3 regions of the Brevundimonas albigilva genome follow, and region 3 is predicted to be linked to each of the others. Evidence: predicted binding sites of a transcription regulator. Region 3 holds the regulator's gene; each other region holds the start of a gene.

Region 1 (4,677 bases), 260 kb from region 3:
GCTTCCAGCCCGTCCAGCCGGCGCGGCGGCGTCACGATCAGCAGCAGCCCCTCCGGCGCCCGCAGCAGATCGGGAAGGCCGATCTCGCACTGGCCCTTCTTCGCCCGGCGGTTGCCCAGCGTCAGCAGGCGGCACAGCCCCGCCCAGCCCTGCCGGTCCTCGGGATAGGCCAGGATGTCCGGCGTCCCGTCGTTGAACCGCAGCCGCGCGCCCAGGATCAGCTTGAAGGCCTTGGCGCGCGCCTTCACCATTTCCCGGTCGATGTGCTGGAACTCGGGATCCTCGACCCAGACGAACTCGCCCGGGCCGCCCCCTTCCCGCTTCTTCTCGGGGGCCCAGCCCTCCTCCCGGAAGTCCCTCAGCGCGCTCCAGGCCCGCACCACGCCGGCCAGGGTGTTGCGATCCGCCAGCCCCAGTCCCGTGTGCCCGCGCAGGATGGCGCTCAGCACCAGGTGCTTCGGATGCGACGCCCCCTCCAGGAAGGAGAAGTTGCTGCGCGCCGCCAGTTCGGCGTAGGCGGTCATGCGAAGACGCCGTGGACGAACCAGCGCGGCGCCGGCTCCTCGCCGTAGAAGCCGGAGCGGAACAGCCAGAAGCGGCGGCCCTCCTGGTCCTCGACCCGGTAATAGTCGCGCGTCGGCTCAAGCGGCGTCTCCAGCCGCCGCCACCATTCGGGGGCGATGCGCTCGGGCCCTTCGACGCGCACCAGGCGGTGATCCAAGCGTCGCCAGATGAAGCGGTTCGGCGGATGATCCGGCACCTCGGCCGTGGCCAGAACCGGCTGGGGCGGATCGAACACCTGCAGCGGCCGCAGCGGCGGGTCGGCCGGGTCCGGTTCGGGCCACCCCTCTTCGGCCCGCACCGGCAGGGCGGCGGGCGCCAAGGCTGCAGGGATCAGGCGGACCGCGCGTTCCGGCCGGTGCGACGCCACCGGCTCAAACCGGCTGACGGCTTCCGGGCCCAGGCGGGCGGTCAGGCGGTCGACCAGCCGCCCCAGATCTTCCGCCCCCGGCGGGGTTTGCTCGAACCCCCGCTGGCGCGACGCCAGGCGGTCCGCGACCGGCACGGACAGGCGCAGCTGGTCGAAGCCGAAGCCCGGGTCCAGCGGCCGCGCCAGCGCCGCCAGCCGTTCCTTGAACAGGCGCAGCACCCCGGCCGCGTCACGGCTGGGCCGGCCGGTGCGGACCGTGATGCGCCGCACCTCCCCGTCCACGCGGAAGAAGGCCGCCTGGAACGCGCGCCCGCCCTGGCCGCGCAGGTCCAGCCGGTCCATGGCCTCGGCCAGCAGGTCGCCGATCACCGCCTCGATGTCGGCCGTCTCGGTGATCGGCTCGACCAGAACCCGGTCGACCGACACCATCAGGGTCGGCCGTTCGGGCCGGATGCGCACGTCCTCACGCCCCAGCACCCGGTTCAGCCGCGTCGCCGCCGCCGCGCCGAACCGGGCGGCGATCGGCGCCGTGGGCCGGTCGTCCAACTGCGCCAGGGTCTTCAGGCCCGCACGGGACAGGGCCTGGGTCTCCTTGTCCGACAGCTCCAGCGCCGCCACCGGCAGGCGGCGCAGCGCCGCGCGCTGGCCTTCGCCCTGATGGATCCCGCCGCGACCGAACCGCGTCAGCGCCCGCGCCGCCTCGGGCGCGCCCGCCATCGCCGTGCGGATCGCCAGGCCGATCCCGCGCGCCCGCGCCTCGACCGCCTTCACCAACCCGGCCTCCCCGCCGAACAGATGGGCGCAACCGGTCACGTCCAGCGCCAGGCCGTCCGGCCCGTCGGTCGCCGCCATCGGGGTGAAACGGCCGAAATCCAGCAGCACCCGCTTCAGCAGCGCCGCATCCGCCTCGGGCCGGTGCGCGACCACGCGGATGTCGGGCGCCCGCGCCCGCGCGTCGGCCAGGGTCATTCCGGGCGACAGGCCCAGCCCCATCGCGCGCGGGTCCGCGGCCGCCAGCCGCAGCGCGCCCTTGACCTTTTCGACCAGGACGACGGCGGCCTCAGCCGAAGCGTCGGACTGCCCCTCCTCCCGCCGCAATCGATCGGTCGGCAGGAACGGAAACCACACCGCCAGATACCGCCGGCCGTTCGAGCCGTTCCTGCCCGCCATTCTGGAAGACTCCGCGCTCACGATTCCACTCCATGATCCAGGATCTCGGCTGCGCGCCCAGCCGATGCCGCAACAGTTCGACCTCGAAGGTCGGATGACCGGGCGCCTCGGCTTCCAGCGCCCGCGACGGGGCGGCCTTCACCCGCCACCGGCTCTCGGCCGCGCTGGGCTGGGGCGGGGCCGCCAGCCGCACCAGGACAGCCGTCGCCCGGCCCTGCGCCGCCGCCAGCGACAGCCGCCGGCTGGCCGTCAGGCTCATGGTCTTGGCCTCGCCCCACGCCGTCAGCAGCACCGCCCCGACCGCCCCGCAGGCCAGCGCCTCCTCCCCCGCCGCCAGCAGGTCCTTCGTCTCCTTGACCCGCACCAGCACCACCCGGTCGGGGTCCAGCCCCAGCTCGCGCAGCCCCGGCCCGTGGATGTGGCCCGTCTCCAGCCCCGCCATCGCCTGCACGCCCCACACCAGCGCCTTGTCCGGCGCCGCGCGTCGCGCCAGCCCCAGGGCGAAGCCCAGGGCCGCCGTCGCATCGGGCGTCGTCGCGGCATGAACCTCGTGCAGGGCATGGACCGCCAGTCCGCCCAGATGCCGGTCCGCCGCCTCGTGTCCCAGGTCGAAGCGCGCGGAATCGACCGGATGGCCGTCGGCCTCCAGCATCTTCAGGCGTTCGCGCAGGGCGTCGATGTCGCGGTCGGGCCGCACGTCAGTTCTCCTTTTGTTCTTATATGCCGCCTTCCCAACCCCGGGAGTCAAGCGGCGTTCCAGCTTGGCCATAGGAATTCATTCCGCGGCGACGACCGATCCGGAATACTTGACTTTTACGCAGGGACTTCTATATCGCCCCCAGCCTCGGGACAGGTCTGCGATCCGCGCCGCCCGCTCGCCCACAGAGGGGCGGTTCCGTCGCTGCTATGCACGCAGACGCTTTCTCTCCCAAGGATTCATGACCGAATTTTCCCAACTGGGCCTTTCGCCCACGACCCTTCAGGCCGTCGCCGCCACCGGCTACACCACCGCCACCCCCATCCAGGAGCAGGCTATTCCGGTCGCCCTGGCCGGCCGCGACGTTCTGGGCATCGCCCAGACCGGCACCGGCAAGACGGCGGCCTTCACCCTGCCCCTGGTCGAGCGTCTGGCCTCGGGCCGCGCCCGCGCCCGGATGCCGCGCGCCATCGTCCTGGCCCCCACCCGCGAACTGGCCGACCAGGTCGCCGAGAGCTTCGGCAAATACGCCAAGGGCACCAAGCTGAACTGGGTGCTGCTGATCGGCGGCGTCTCGATGGGCGACCAGGTCGCGGCGCTGAACAAGGGCGTGGACGTCCTGATCGCCACTCCCGGCCGCCTGCTGGACCTGTTCGAACGGGGCAAGATGCTGCTGACGGGCGTCGAGATCATGGTCGTCGACGAGGCCGACCGGATGCTCGACATGGGCTTCATCCCGGACATCGAGCGTATCTTCAAGCTGACGCCGCCGCGGCGCCAGACCCTGTTCTTCTCGGCCACCATGCCGCCCGAGATCACGCGCCTGACCACCGCCTTCCTCAAGGATCCGACCCGGATCGAGGTCTCGCGCCCGGCCCAGACGGCCGACACCATCACCCAGTATCTGGTGCGCATCCCCACCAGCGATCCCAAGGCCAAGCGCACGGCCCTGCGCGCCCTGATCGAACGGGCCGACGTCAAGAACGGCATCGTCTTCTGCAACCGCAAGTCCGAAGTCGATATCGTGGCCAAGTCGCTGCAGAAGCACGGTATCGACGCCGCCCCGATCCACGGCGATCTGGACCAGTCCTACCGCATGAAGACCCTGGCGGCCTTCCGCGCCGGGGAGCTGAAGATCCTGGTCGCCTCCGACGTCGCCGCGCGCGGCCTGGACATTCCCGACGTCAGCCACGTCTTCAACTACGACGTCGCCCACCACGCCGACGATTACGTCCACCGCATCGGCCGCACCGGCCGCGCGGGCCGCACCGGCGAGGCCTTCATGATCGTCACTCCGGCCGACGACAAGTCGCTGGACAAGGTGCTGAAGCTCATCAAGAAAACGCCCGAGGAACTGGTCCTCGACGGCATCGACTTCAGCGAGATTCACGATCGTCCGCGCGATGATCGCAAGCCCGCCCGGGGACGCGAGCGCACCCGCGGCGGACGTTCGCGCGTCGCGGACTCCGCGCCGGCGGCCGTCGAGGCCACGCCCGCTCCCGTCGAAACCGTCGAGGCCGCGGCGGATGACAAGCCCGCCCGTTCGCGCAGCCGCCGCAAGAAGGCCGAGCCGGTCGCGGAAATTCCGGTGGCCGAGACGCCGGTTTCCGTCGTCGATCCGATGGAGCCCCAGCTGCTTCAGTCCGATCGTCGCGGCGAGCCCCGCCCGACCCGGTCCGAGCCCCCCCGCCAGGGCGGCGTGCGCGGCTTCGGGGACGACATCCCGGCCTTCCTGCGCCGTCCGGTCGTGGTTCCGGCCTGAGCCGGGTCGCCGTTTAACCCGGCGTTACGGAACATCCCGTAGTCTTTTCCCTCGACGGACCTCGGCGCGGGGTCCTTTGGGGGAAGCGGATGTCCAATCAAGTCGAAACGGCGGTGC
Region 2 (4,677 bases), 730 kb from region 3:
CCGCTTCCGGGTTATGGCTGAGACAACGTCCGACTGAGCCTTCCGCTTGCACCACCATCCGATCGTCAGCCTGTTCTTCACCCTGTCCCTGGCGGTCGCCGTCCTGGGCGCGTGGACGGCGCTGGACCTGTTCAATCGAATGCGGGCGCACCTGGGCTCGGCGCGGTTGCGCTGGCTGGCGGTGGCGGCGCTGACGCTGGGCGCCAGCATCTGGTCGATGCATTTCATCGCCATGCTGGGGTTCGATCCGGGCGCGCCCGTCTCCTATGACGTCGGCCTGACGCTGGCCTCGTTCCTTCTCGCGACAGCGGGCACGGCGGTCGCCTTCCTGACCGCCGCCCGGCGCAGCGCGGGCTTCGTTCGGTTGGCCGCGGCCGGCCTGGCCATGGGATCGGCGATCGCCGCCATGCACTATGTCGGCATGGCGGCGATGCGCACGGCCGCCGTTCTGGACTACCGTCCCGGCCTTGTCGCCCTGTCGGTGCTGATCGCCGTCGGCGCCTCCATCGCCGCGCTGTTCGCCGCGCGCGAAGACCGGACCCTGCGCTGGCGCGCGCTGGCGGCCGGGGCGCTCGGCACAGCCATCGTGGCGATGCACCACACCGGCATGGCCGCCCTGGTCCTGACCCCGGCCGAGGCGGCGCCCGGGGCCGCCGGCGCCTCTCCGCTGATGCTGGCGGTCGCGGTCACGGCGGGATCGGTCGCGGTGCTGTTCCTGGCCCTGGGCGCCTCGGTCTTCGACCAGCGGACCAATGTGCTGTCGGCCGTCGACGCGGGCGGGGTCGGTTTCTGGGAGGCGCAGCTGCCGCTGAGGCCGCCGGTCGTCTCGGCCCGCGCCCGCCAGATCATGGGCATCGCGCCCGACGCCAGACTGACCGCCAGCGAGATCGGCGACCGCCTGTCCGATCAGGACCGCGCCGCCCACCGCGCCGCCCTGGCCCGCGCCATGGCCGGAGAGGAAGACTATGACCAGGAGTGGTTCATTCCCGGCGTCGGGCGCTGGATCCATCTGCGCGGTCGGCTGATCCGCAGCCGTTCGGGCCGGCCCTTGCGGATGTCGGGGGTCATCACGGACATCACCGACCGGCGCCAGGCCTTCGCCGCCCTGGCCGACAGCGAACGCCAGCAGCGCGTGCTGATCAACGAGCTGAACCATCGCGTGAAGAACAGCCTGGCCACCGTCCAGTCCATCGCCCGCCAGACCGCGCGGCGCGCGCCCGACCTGGCCAGCTTCATTCCGCTGTTCGAGGCGCGGCTCCTGGCCCTGTCGAACACTCAGAACCTGCTGACCGCGGGACGGTGGGAAAGCGTCCGGCTTCGCGATCTGCTGCACCAGGAACTGGCCCCCTTCGCCGAGGAGCAGGTGCGCCTGAGCGGGCCGGACGTGCGACTGGATTCGCGCCAGACGCTCAGTCTGGGCCTGGCCTTTCACGAACTGGCGACGAACGCGGCCAAATACGGGGCCCTGTCGACCCCCAACGGCTGCGTGCGCGTGGACTGGTCGGTGGCGGATCGTCACCTGCGGCTGGACTGGGTCGAGACGGGCGGCCCTCTGGTCGCCGCGCCGGCGCGGCGCGGCTTCGGCTCCCAGCTGATCGAGGCGGCGATCAATCGCGACCTGGACGGCTCGGCGGCCCTCGCCTATCCGCCCGAAGGCTTCACCTTCAGCCTGCGCCTGCCGTTGGCCGACACGTCAGAAGCGGACGCCTGAAAAGGAATGTTCTCGTTTTGATCAAGAGAACATCTTGTGAACACGAACAAACCGTGCACATAGTCGTCTCACCACAACGGGGGCGGGTCCATGGCGGGTCTCTCCCAGGCTTCAGATGGGAATCATGGCAAGGGAGACGGGTAAGATGGCTTCACAGGCGGCATTGAAATTGGTGGGCAAGGAAGACGGCGACAAGCAGCGCGCGCTGGAGGCGGCGATCGCCCAGATCGACCGCGCCTTCGGCAAGGGCTCGGTGATGAAGCTGGGCAAGGCCGGACAGGTGGCCGAGATCGAGAGCGTCTCGACCGGCTCGCTGGGCCTGGACATGGCGCTGGGCATCGGCGGCCTGCCGGTCGGGCGGGTGATTGAAGTGTTCGGTCCGGAATCGTCGGGCAAGACCACCCTGGCCCTGCACACCGTGGCCGAGGTGCAGAAGAAGGGCGGCGTGGCCGCCTTCGTCGACGCTGAACACGCGCTGGATCCGGTTTACGCCCAGAAGCTGGGGGTGAACCTGGACGACCTGCTGGTGTCCCAGCCGGACGCGGGCGAACAGGCGCTGGAGATCGTCGACACCCTGGTCCGTTCGGGCGCGGTCGACATCGTGGTGGTCGACTCCGTCGCGGCGCTTACGCCCCGCGCCGAGATCGAGGGCGAAATGGGGGACAGCCTGCCCGGCCTTCAAGCCAGATTGATGAGCCAGGCGCTGCGCAAGCTGACCGCGTCCATCTCCAAGTCCAAGTGCATCGTCCTGTTCATCAACCAGATCCGCCACAAGATCGGGGTGATGTACGGCAGCCCCGAAACGACCACAGGCGGCAATGCGCTGAAGTTCTACGCCTCGGTGCGCCTGGACATCCGCCGCACCGGCGCGATCAAGAACCGCGACGAGGTGGTCGGCAACACCACCCGCGTCAAGGTGGTCAAGAACAAGGTCGCCCCGCCGTTCCGCGAGGTCATCTTCGACATCATGTATGGCGAGGGCATCTCCAAGCTGGGCGAGGTCATCGACCTGGGCGTCAAGGCGGGGATCATCGAGAAGTCGGGCAGCTGGTTCAGCTATGACTCGACCCGGATCGGCCAGGGCCGCGAGAACGTGCGCGAGTTCCTGAAGCAGAACCCCGACATCGCCGACCAGATCGAGAAGGCCGTGCGCCAGTCCACCAACAAGATCGCCGACGACATGCTGGGCGCGCCCGAGCCTGACGAAGGCCAGGACCTGGAAGGCTAGGTCCTCTTCACCGACACTCCGCCGTCGCCCTCGCGACCCGCCACCGACCCCGCGAGGGTCGGCGGAGCCGGCCCGCTCGACCCCCATGTCGGGCGGGCCATCTTTTGATCCTTCGTCAGCCGCCGTATGTCGCGCGCAGCGAGGCGATCGAACGGTCGATCAGTTCGCGCAGGACCGCCGGATCCGCGTCGGCCAGCCGGTTCAGATAGAGGCAGGAGCTCCCCGCCCTGTGCTTGCCCAGCCGCACCAGCAGGTCCGCGTGCTCGGCGAAACCGGGCATGATGTAGAGGACCAGATTGGCCTTGCGCGGCGAGAAGCCGACCAGGGGCCAGTCGCCGGTCGGGCCGCGATAGCGGCCGAAGCCGACGATCGACGGCCCCCACAGCACCGGCGGTTCGCCCGTCGCTTCGGCCATCAGGGCGCAGATCGCCTCGGCGTCCGCGCGTCGCGTCGGGTTCTCGAGCGCGGCGATGAAGTCGGGGACCGAGGCGTCCGTCGGGCGCGTTTTGGGTTCGGCCGCCATCGCTAGAGCCCCTTCACGATCCCCTCGACCATCTTCTTGGCGTCGGCGAACAGCATCATGGTGTTGTCGCGGAAGAAGAGCTCGTTCTCGACCCCGGCGTAGCCTGAGCCCATGCCGCGCTTGATGAACAGGACGGTTCCGGCCTTCTCCACGTCCAGCACGGGCATGCCGAAGATGGGCGACTGGGGGTCGGTCTTGGCGGCGGGGTTGGTGACGTCGTTGGCGCCGATGACGAAGGCGACGTCGGCGGTGGAGAACTCCGAGTTGATGTCCTCCAGCTCGAACACCTCGTCATAGGGGACGTTGGCCTCGGCCAGCAGGACGTTCATGTGGCCGGGCATGCGGCCGGCGACGGGGTGGATGGCGTATTTCACCTCGACCCCCTCCTCCTTCAGCTTGTCGGCCATTTCGCGAAGCGCGTGCTGGGCCTGGGCCACGGCCATGCCGTAGCCGGGCACGATGATGACCTTGGAGGCGTTCTTCATGATGAAGGCGGCGTCCTCGGCCGAGCCCTGCTTGACCGGCCGCGTCTCCTTGGTCCCTCCCGCGCCGGCGGCGACATCCCCGCCGAAGCCGCCCAGGATGACGCTGACGAAGCTGCGGTTCATGCCCTTGCACATGATGTAGCTGAGGATGGCGCCGGAGGACCCGACCAGGGCGCCGGTGATGATCAGGGCGATGTTCTCCAGCGTGAAGCCCAGCGCCGCCGCAGCCCAGCCCGAGTAGGAGTTCAGCATCGACACCACCACCGGCATGTCGGCGCCGCCGATGGGGATGATCAGGGTCGCGCCCAGGATCAGGCTGAGCACGAAGACGCCCCAGAAGGCCCAGGTCGCCGTGCCGCCCGAACCGATCATCACCCCGATCAGCAGCACCAGCGCCAGGCCGAGCGCGATGTTGATCAGGTGGCGCGCCGGCAGCAGGATCGGCGCGCCGGACATGTTGCCGTTCAGCTTGGCGAAGGCGATGACCGAGCCGGTGAAGGTGATGGCCCCGATGGCGACCCCCAGGCTCAGCTCGACGATCGACAGAGTCTTGATGCCCGTCCCGTCGGCCGAGAGGATGCCGAAGGCGCCCGGCGCATAGACGGCCCCGATGGCGACCAGGCAGGCGGCCAGGCCGACCAGGCTGTGGAAGGCCGCGACCAGCTGCGGCATGTCGGTCATGGCGACCTTGCGCGCGATCAGGGCGCCGGCGCCGCCGCCCACGATCACG
Region 3 (4,677 bases):
GCTGCTGTCGCCCGGACCGTGCGCGCCGGACCAGGCCGGAATCTGCCTGCCCCTGATCGAGCGCGCGCCGATCGACATGCCGATCCTGGGCGTTTGCCTGGGCCACCAATCGATCGGCCAGGCCTTCGGCGGCGACGTGGTGCGCGCCAAGACCCTGATGCACGGCAAGACCTCGCCCATCCTTCACGACGGGCGCAGCCTGTTCGCCGGCCTGCCGTCGCCGTTTACGGCCACGCGCTATCATTCGCTCGCCGTGCGGCGCGAAACCCTGCCGGACTGCCTGGAGGTCACCGCCTGGACCGAGGACGGCGAGATCATGGGTCTGCAGCACCGCAGCCGGCCGATTCACGGGGTGCAGTTCCATCCCGAATCCATCGCCACCGAGCACGGCCACGCCATGCTGGCGAACTTCCTGGACATCGCTGGCGTCAAGCGCCTCGCGGCCGCCTGACGTGGCCGACGGGTTCAAGCCGATCCTGGCCCGCCTGGTCGAGGGCCAGCCGCTGACGTCCGAACAGGCGCACGACTTCTTCGCCGCCTGCCTGCGCGGCGAACCGACGCCCGCCCAGGTCGCCGCCGCCGTCACCGCCCTGCGCATCCGGGGCGAGACCGTCGACGAGATCGCCGCCTTCGCCGGCGCCATGCGCGACGCCGCCCTGACGCTGGACCATCCGTATGAGGTGATCGACACCTGCGGCACAGGCGGGGACGGCCAGCACACCTACAACATCTCGACCGCCGCGGCGCTTGTGCTCGCTGGCGCGGGGCTGAAGGTCGCCAAGCATGGTAACCGCGCGATCTCTTCGAAATCAGGATCATCCGACGTCTTGTCGATCCTGGGCGTGAACCTGACGGCGTCGCCCGCACAGCAGCGGCGGGCGCTGGACGAGGCCGGCATCTGCTTCCTGTTCGCCCCGGCCTACCACGGGGCCATGCGCCACGTCGGACCGGTCAGGGCGGAAATCGGATTTCGCACGGTGTTCAATCTGTTGGGACCGCTTTCGAACCCCGCGTCGGCGAAGCGCCAGGTCATGGGCGTCTATGATCCGCGCCTGCTGGAGCCGCTGGCCGAGGTGCTGGGTCGCCTCGGGGCGATCCGGGCCTGGACCGTCCACGGCCAGGGCCTGGACGAACTGGCCACATCCGGTCCCACGGAGGTGGCGGAATGGAAGGACGGCGCGGTTCGCCGCTTCCAGGTGACGCCCGAGGCGGCCGGCCTGCCCCGCGCGCCGCTGGACGCCATTCGCGGCGGGGACGGCGAGGCGAACGCCGCCGCCTTGCGCGCCTTGCTCGAGGGGCGGGCCGGCGCCTACCGCGACATTGTGCTGCTGAACGCGGCCGCCGCGCTTGTGGTATCCGATCGGGCCGCCGACCTGGCCGAAGGGGCGGGGCTCGCGGCGGCGGCCATCGACGACGGCCGGGCCGCGCAGGCGCTGGAGCGCCTGGCCCGCATCACCTCCACGCCCCCGGAAACGGACGAGGACCAATGACCGACGTTCTGGAACGCATCGCCGCCTACAAGCGCGAGGACGTCGCCGCGCGCAAGGCCGCCCGTTCCCAAGATGCGATCGAGGCGCTGGCCTTGGCCGCCTCGGCTCCGCGCGGCTTTCGCGACGCCCTGGATCGCAAGGTCGAGGAAACCGGTCGTCCCGCCCTGATCGCCGAGATCAAGAAGGCCAGCCCGTCCAAGGGCCTGATCCGCGCCGACTTCGATCCGCCGGCCTTGGCCCGCGCCTATGAGGCCGGGGGCGCGGCCTGTCTGTCGGTTCTGACCGACGGCCCCAGCTTCCAGGGCGACGACGCCTTCCTGGCCCAGGCGCGCGCCGCCGTCTCCCTGCCCTGTCTTCGCAAGGACTTCCTGGTCGACCCCTGGCAGGTGGCCGAAAGCCGCGCGCTGGGGGCGGACTGCATCCTGATCATCCTGGCGATGGTGGACGACGCCCTGGCCGCCGAGCTGCTGGCGGAGGCCGAGCGGTTCGGCATGGACGCCCTGATCGAAACCCACGACGAGATCGAAATGGCGCGCGCCTGCGCTCTGGGCGGCGATCTAGTGGGCGTCAACAACCGTTCCCTTCGCACCTTCGAGGTTGATCTCGAAACGACCGAGCGGCTCTCGATGCTCAGCCCGGTCAAGGCCCTGCTGGTGGCCGAAAGCGGCATCTTCACACCCGAAGACGTTCAGCGCGTCTCGGCCGCCCACGCCCAGGCCGTTCTGGTGGGCGAAAGCCTGATGCGGCAGGCCGATGTGGAGGCCGCCACCCGCAGCCTGCTGGCCGCCTGATGTCCGGCGGCGAACGCCGTTAAGTTGACATTAGGAAGGAACACTTACAGAACATCGCCACATGTTCACGGCTCGTTCCGATTCGACGGAAAGAGCGTATGAGGGCCAGGCGATGCTCACGCGCAAGCAGCACGAACTGCTGATGTTCATTCATGAACGGATCCAGGAGACGGGCGTGTCTCCCTCGTTCGACGAGATGAAGGAAGCGCTGGATCTGGCCTCCAAGTCGGGCATCCACCGTCTGATCACCGCCCTGGAGGAGCGAGGCTTCATCCGCCGCCTGGCGCATCGCGCCCGCGCGCTGGAAGTGATGAAGCTGCCGGAGCAGGCCACCGCCGGCGCCCCGCGCGGGCGGGCCGGGTTCAAGCCGGACGTGATCGAGGGCGGCGGTTTTCGCGCCCCGGCGCCCGAACCGGCCAACGACGTTCGCGAACTGCCGCTGCTGGGCAAGATCGCCGCCGGCACGCCCATCGCTGCGATCCAGCACGAGCGAGACCGCCTGCCGGTGCCGGAATCCATGCTGGGCCGGGGCGATCACTATGTGCTCGAGATCGAGGGCGATTCCATGATCGAGGCCGGCATCCTGAACGGCGACCTGGTGGTCATCAGAAAGGGCGACACCGCCCACAACGGCGAGATCGTCGTGGCCCTGGTCGAGGGCGAGGAGGCGACCCTGAAGCGTCTTCGCCGCAAGGGCGCCTCCATCGCGCTGGAGCCGGCGAACCGGAACTACGAGACGCGCATCTTCGGGCCCGACCAGGTCGAGGTTCAAGGCAAGCTGGTCGGCCTTATCCGTCGCTACCACTGACGGGATCGCCGACCGTGCGCGTCCACGGTCGGTCGTCCCGCACATCGGCCGTCCACACCGCCCGCCAGCCTGGCGCCGAGCGGTCTCGCCACAGTTCGACGGCCCCGCCCTTCGCCAGATCGACGCCATCCAGCACCAATCGATCGCGGCAGGCCGGCGGCAGACCCGGAGCCTCAGCGCGCAGGGCGATCACGGGGGCCGAACGACACAGCTTCTCCAGTTGCGTCGCATCCGGCGTTCGACGTCCCCACCACAGAGCGACCGGGGCGGCGTCCGCCGTCGGCGGGGCGCAGGAGAACCGCGCGCAGATCCAGTCCGACGGTCGCTCGATCGGGCTCAGTCCGCGGCGACGCGACCACAGGTCGACCGCATAGGTCCGAACGCCCGGCCGCACGATGACGGCCTGTCGGTCGACCCGGTAGGCGGCGTTGGTCCCGCCTTCTCCGATCCACAGGTCTGGCGCTGGCGGTCGAGGCCAGATCAGGACGGCCGCCGCCATGGGCAGGCCGGCCCACCGCAGTCGTCCGGTCCACAGGCACATGAACAGGACGCCGACGAACGCGATGGGCAGGACGAAGTCCGGCGCGCTGGAGACGGATTTGACCGCCCCAGGCAGGCCGGCGGTCCATTCCCCGATCGCCAGCATCGTATCGACGCCCCAGCCCGCCACGGCGAGGAAGGGCCCGCCCAGGCCCAGGGGCTCCAGCGCGGCCCCCAGCGCCAGCGCCGGCATCAGCACGAAGTCCGCGACCGGCGACGTGCCCAGATTGGCGATCAGCCCGTACATGGCGGTCCGATTGAAGTGCTGCATGGCGAAGGGGCCGGTCGCCATGCCCGCGACCAGGCTGGCCGCCACCGCCGCCGTGATCCAGGTCGCGAACCGCTGCATCGCGACGATGGGCAGGGGCGCGGAAATCTCTCGCGTGCGCTTCGGCCAGGCCTCCACCAGGGCGATCAGGGCGGCGGTGGCGGCGAAGGACATCTGGAAGCCCGGCGTCATCACCGCCTCGGGCTGGATGAGCAGGACCACGAAGGCGGCGACCGCCAGACCGTGCATGGTCACGGCCTGCCGATCCAGCAGAATGGCCAGGAATGCGATGGAGGCGGTGATGGCGGCCCGTTCGGCCGGGGCGGGCGCGCCGGACACGACCAGATAGGCGCCCACCGCGGCCAGGCCCGCCGCGGCGGCGATCTTCTTGCCCGGCGCCCGCAGGGCCAGCCAGGGCCAAGCCGCCACGCCCAGCCGCACGGCGAAGAAGACGAAGCCGCCCACGATGGCCATGTGGAGGCCCGAGACCGACAGAATGTGCGCCAGGCCGGAATCGCGCATCACGTCCAGGTCGGCGCGGCTGATCCAGGTTTCGTGACTGGTGACCATGGCCGCCGCGACCCCGCCGGTGCGCTGGCCCAGCCGCTCCACGATCCGTTGGGCCAGGGCGTAGCGGGCGGCGTTGATCCGCATCGCCAGTCGAAGCCGCCAGGGCGGTTCCTCAAGCTGGGCCGGGCGGGTGGGCAACAGCGCGAAGGCGACGCCGCCCATGCCCTGGAAGAAGGCGTTGCGCGCGAAATCGTAGGCGCCCGGGCTGGC

What was found. Region 3 encodes LexA, which represses DNA repair genes until DNA is damaged. Its sites were predicted from a motif close to ATGTTCNCNANNTGTTCT; they were not measured.
Region 1: a site for LexA is predicted at 2,801-2,818, ahead of M8231_RS16900 (ImuA family protein). Genes of this name have one in related genera too.
Region 2: a site for LexA is predicted at 1,738-1,755, ahead of recA (recombinase RecA). Genes of this name have one in related genera too.

What each region holds. Positions count from the first base shown of each region.
Region 1 is NZ_CP097649.1:1,683,081-1,687,757, forward strand. It holds gene M8231_RS08405 (error-prone DNA polymerase) at 1-524, opposite strand, end outside; gene M8231_RS08410 (Y-family DNA polymerase) at 521-2,101, opposite strand; gene M8231_RS16900 (ImuA family protein) at 1,992-2,798, opposite strand; gene M8231_RS08425 (DEAD/DEAH box helicase) at 3,040-4,560, shown strand; gene M8231_RS08430 (GGDEF domain-containing protein) at 4,650-4,677, shown strand, end outside.
Region 2 is NZ_CP097649.1:2,152,906-2,157,582, forward strand. It holds gene M8231_RS10825 (MHYT domain-containing protein) at 47-1,711, shown strand; gene recA (recombinase RecA) at 1,857-2,939, shown strand; gene M8231_RS10835 (DUF1801 domain-containing protein) at 3,055-3,462, opposite strand; gene M8231_RS10840 (NAD(P)(+) transhydrogenase (Re/Si-specific) subunit beta) at 3,465-4,677, opposite strand, start outside.
Region 3 is NZ_CP097649.1:1,423,223-1,427,899, reverse strand. It holds gene M8231_RS07070 (anthranilate synthase component II) at 1-451, shown strand, start outside; gene trpD (anthranilate phosphoribosyltransferase) at 453-1,490, shown strand; gene trpC (indole-3-glycerol phosphate synthase TrpC) at 1,487-2,281, shown strand; gene lexA (transcriptional repressor LexA) at 2,394-3,089, shown strand; gene M8231_RS07050 (ComEC/Rec2 family competence protein) at 3,070-4,677, opposite strand, start outside.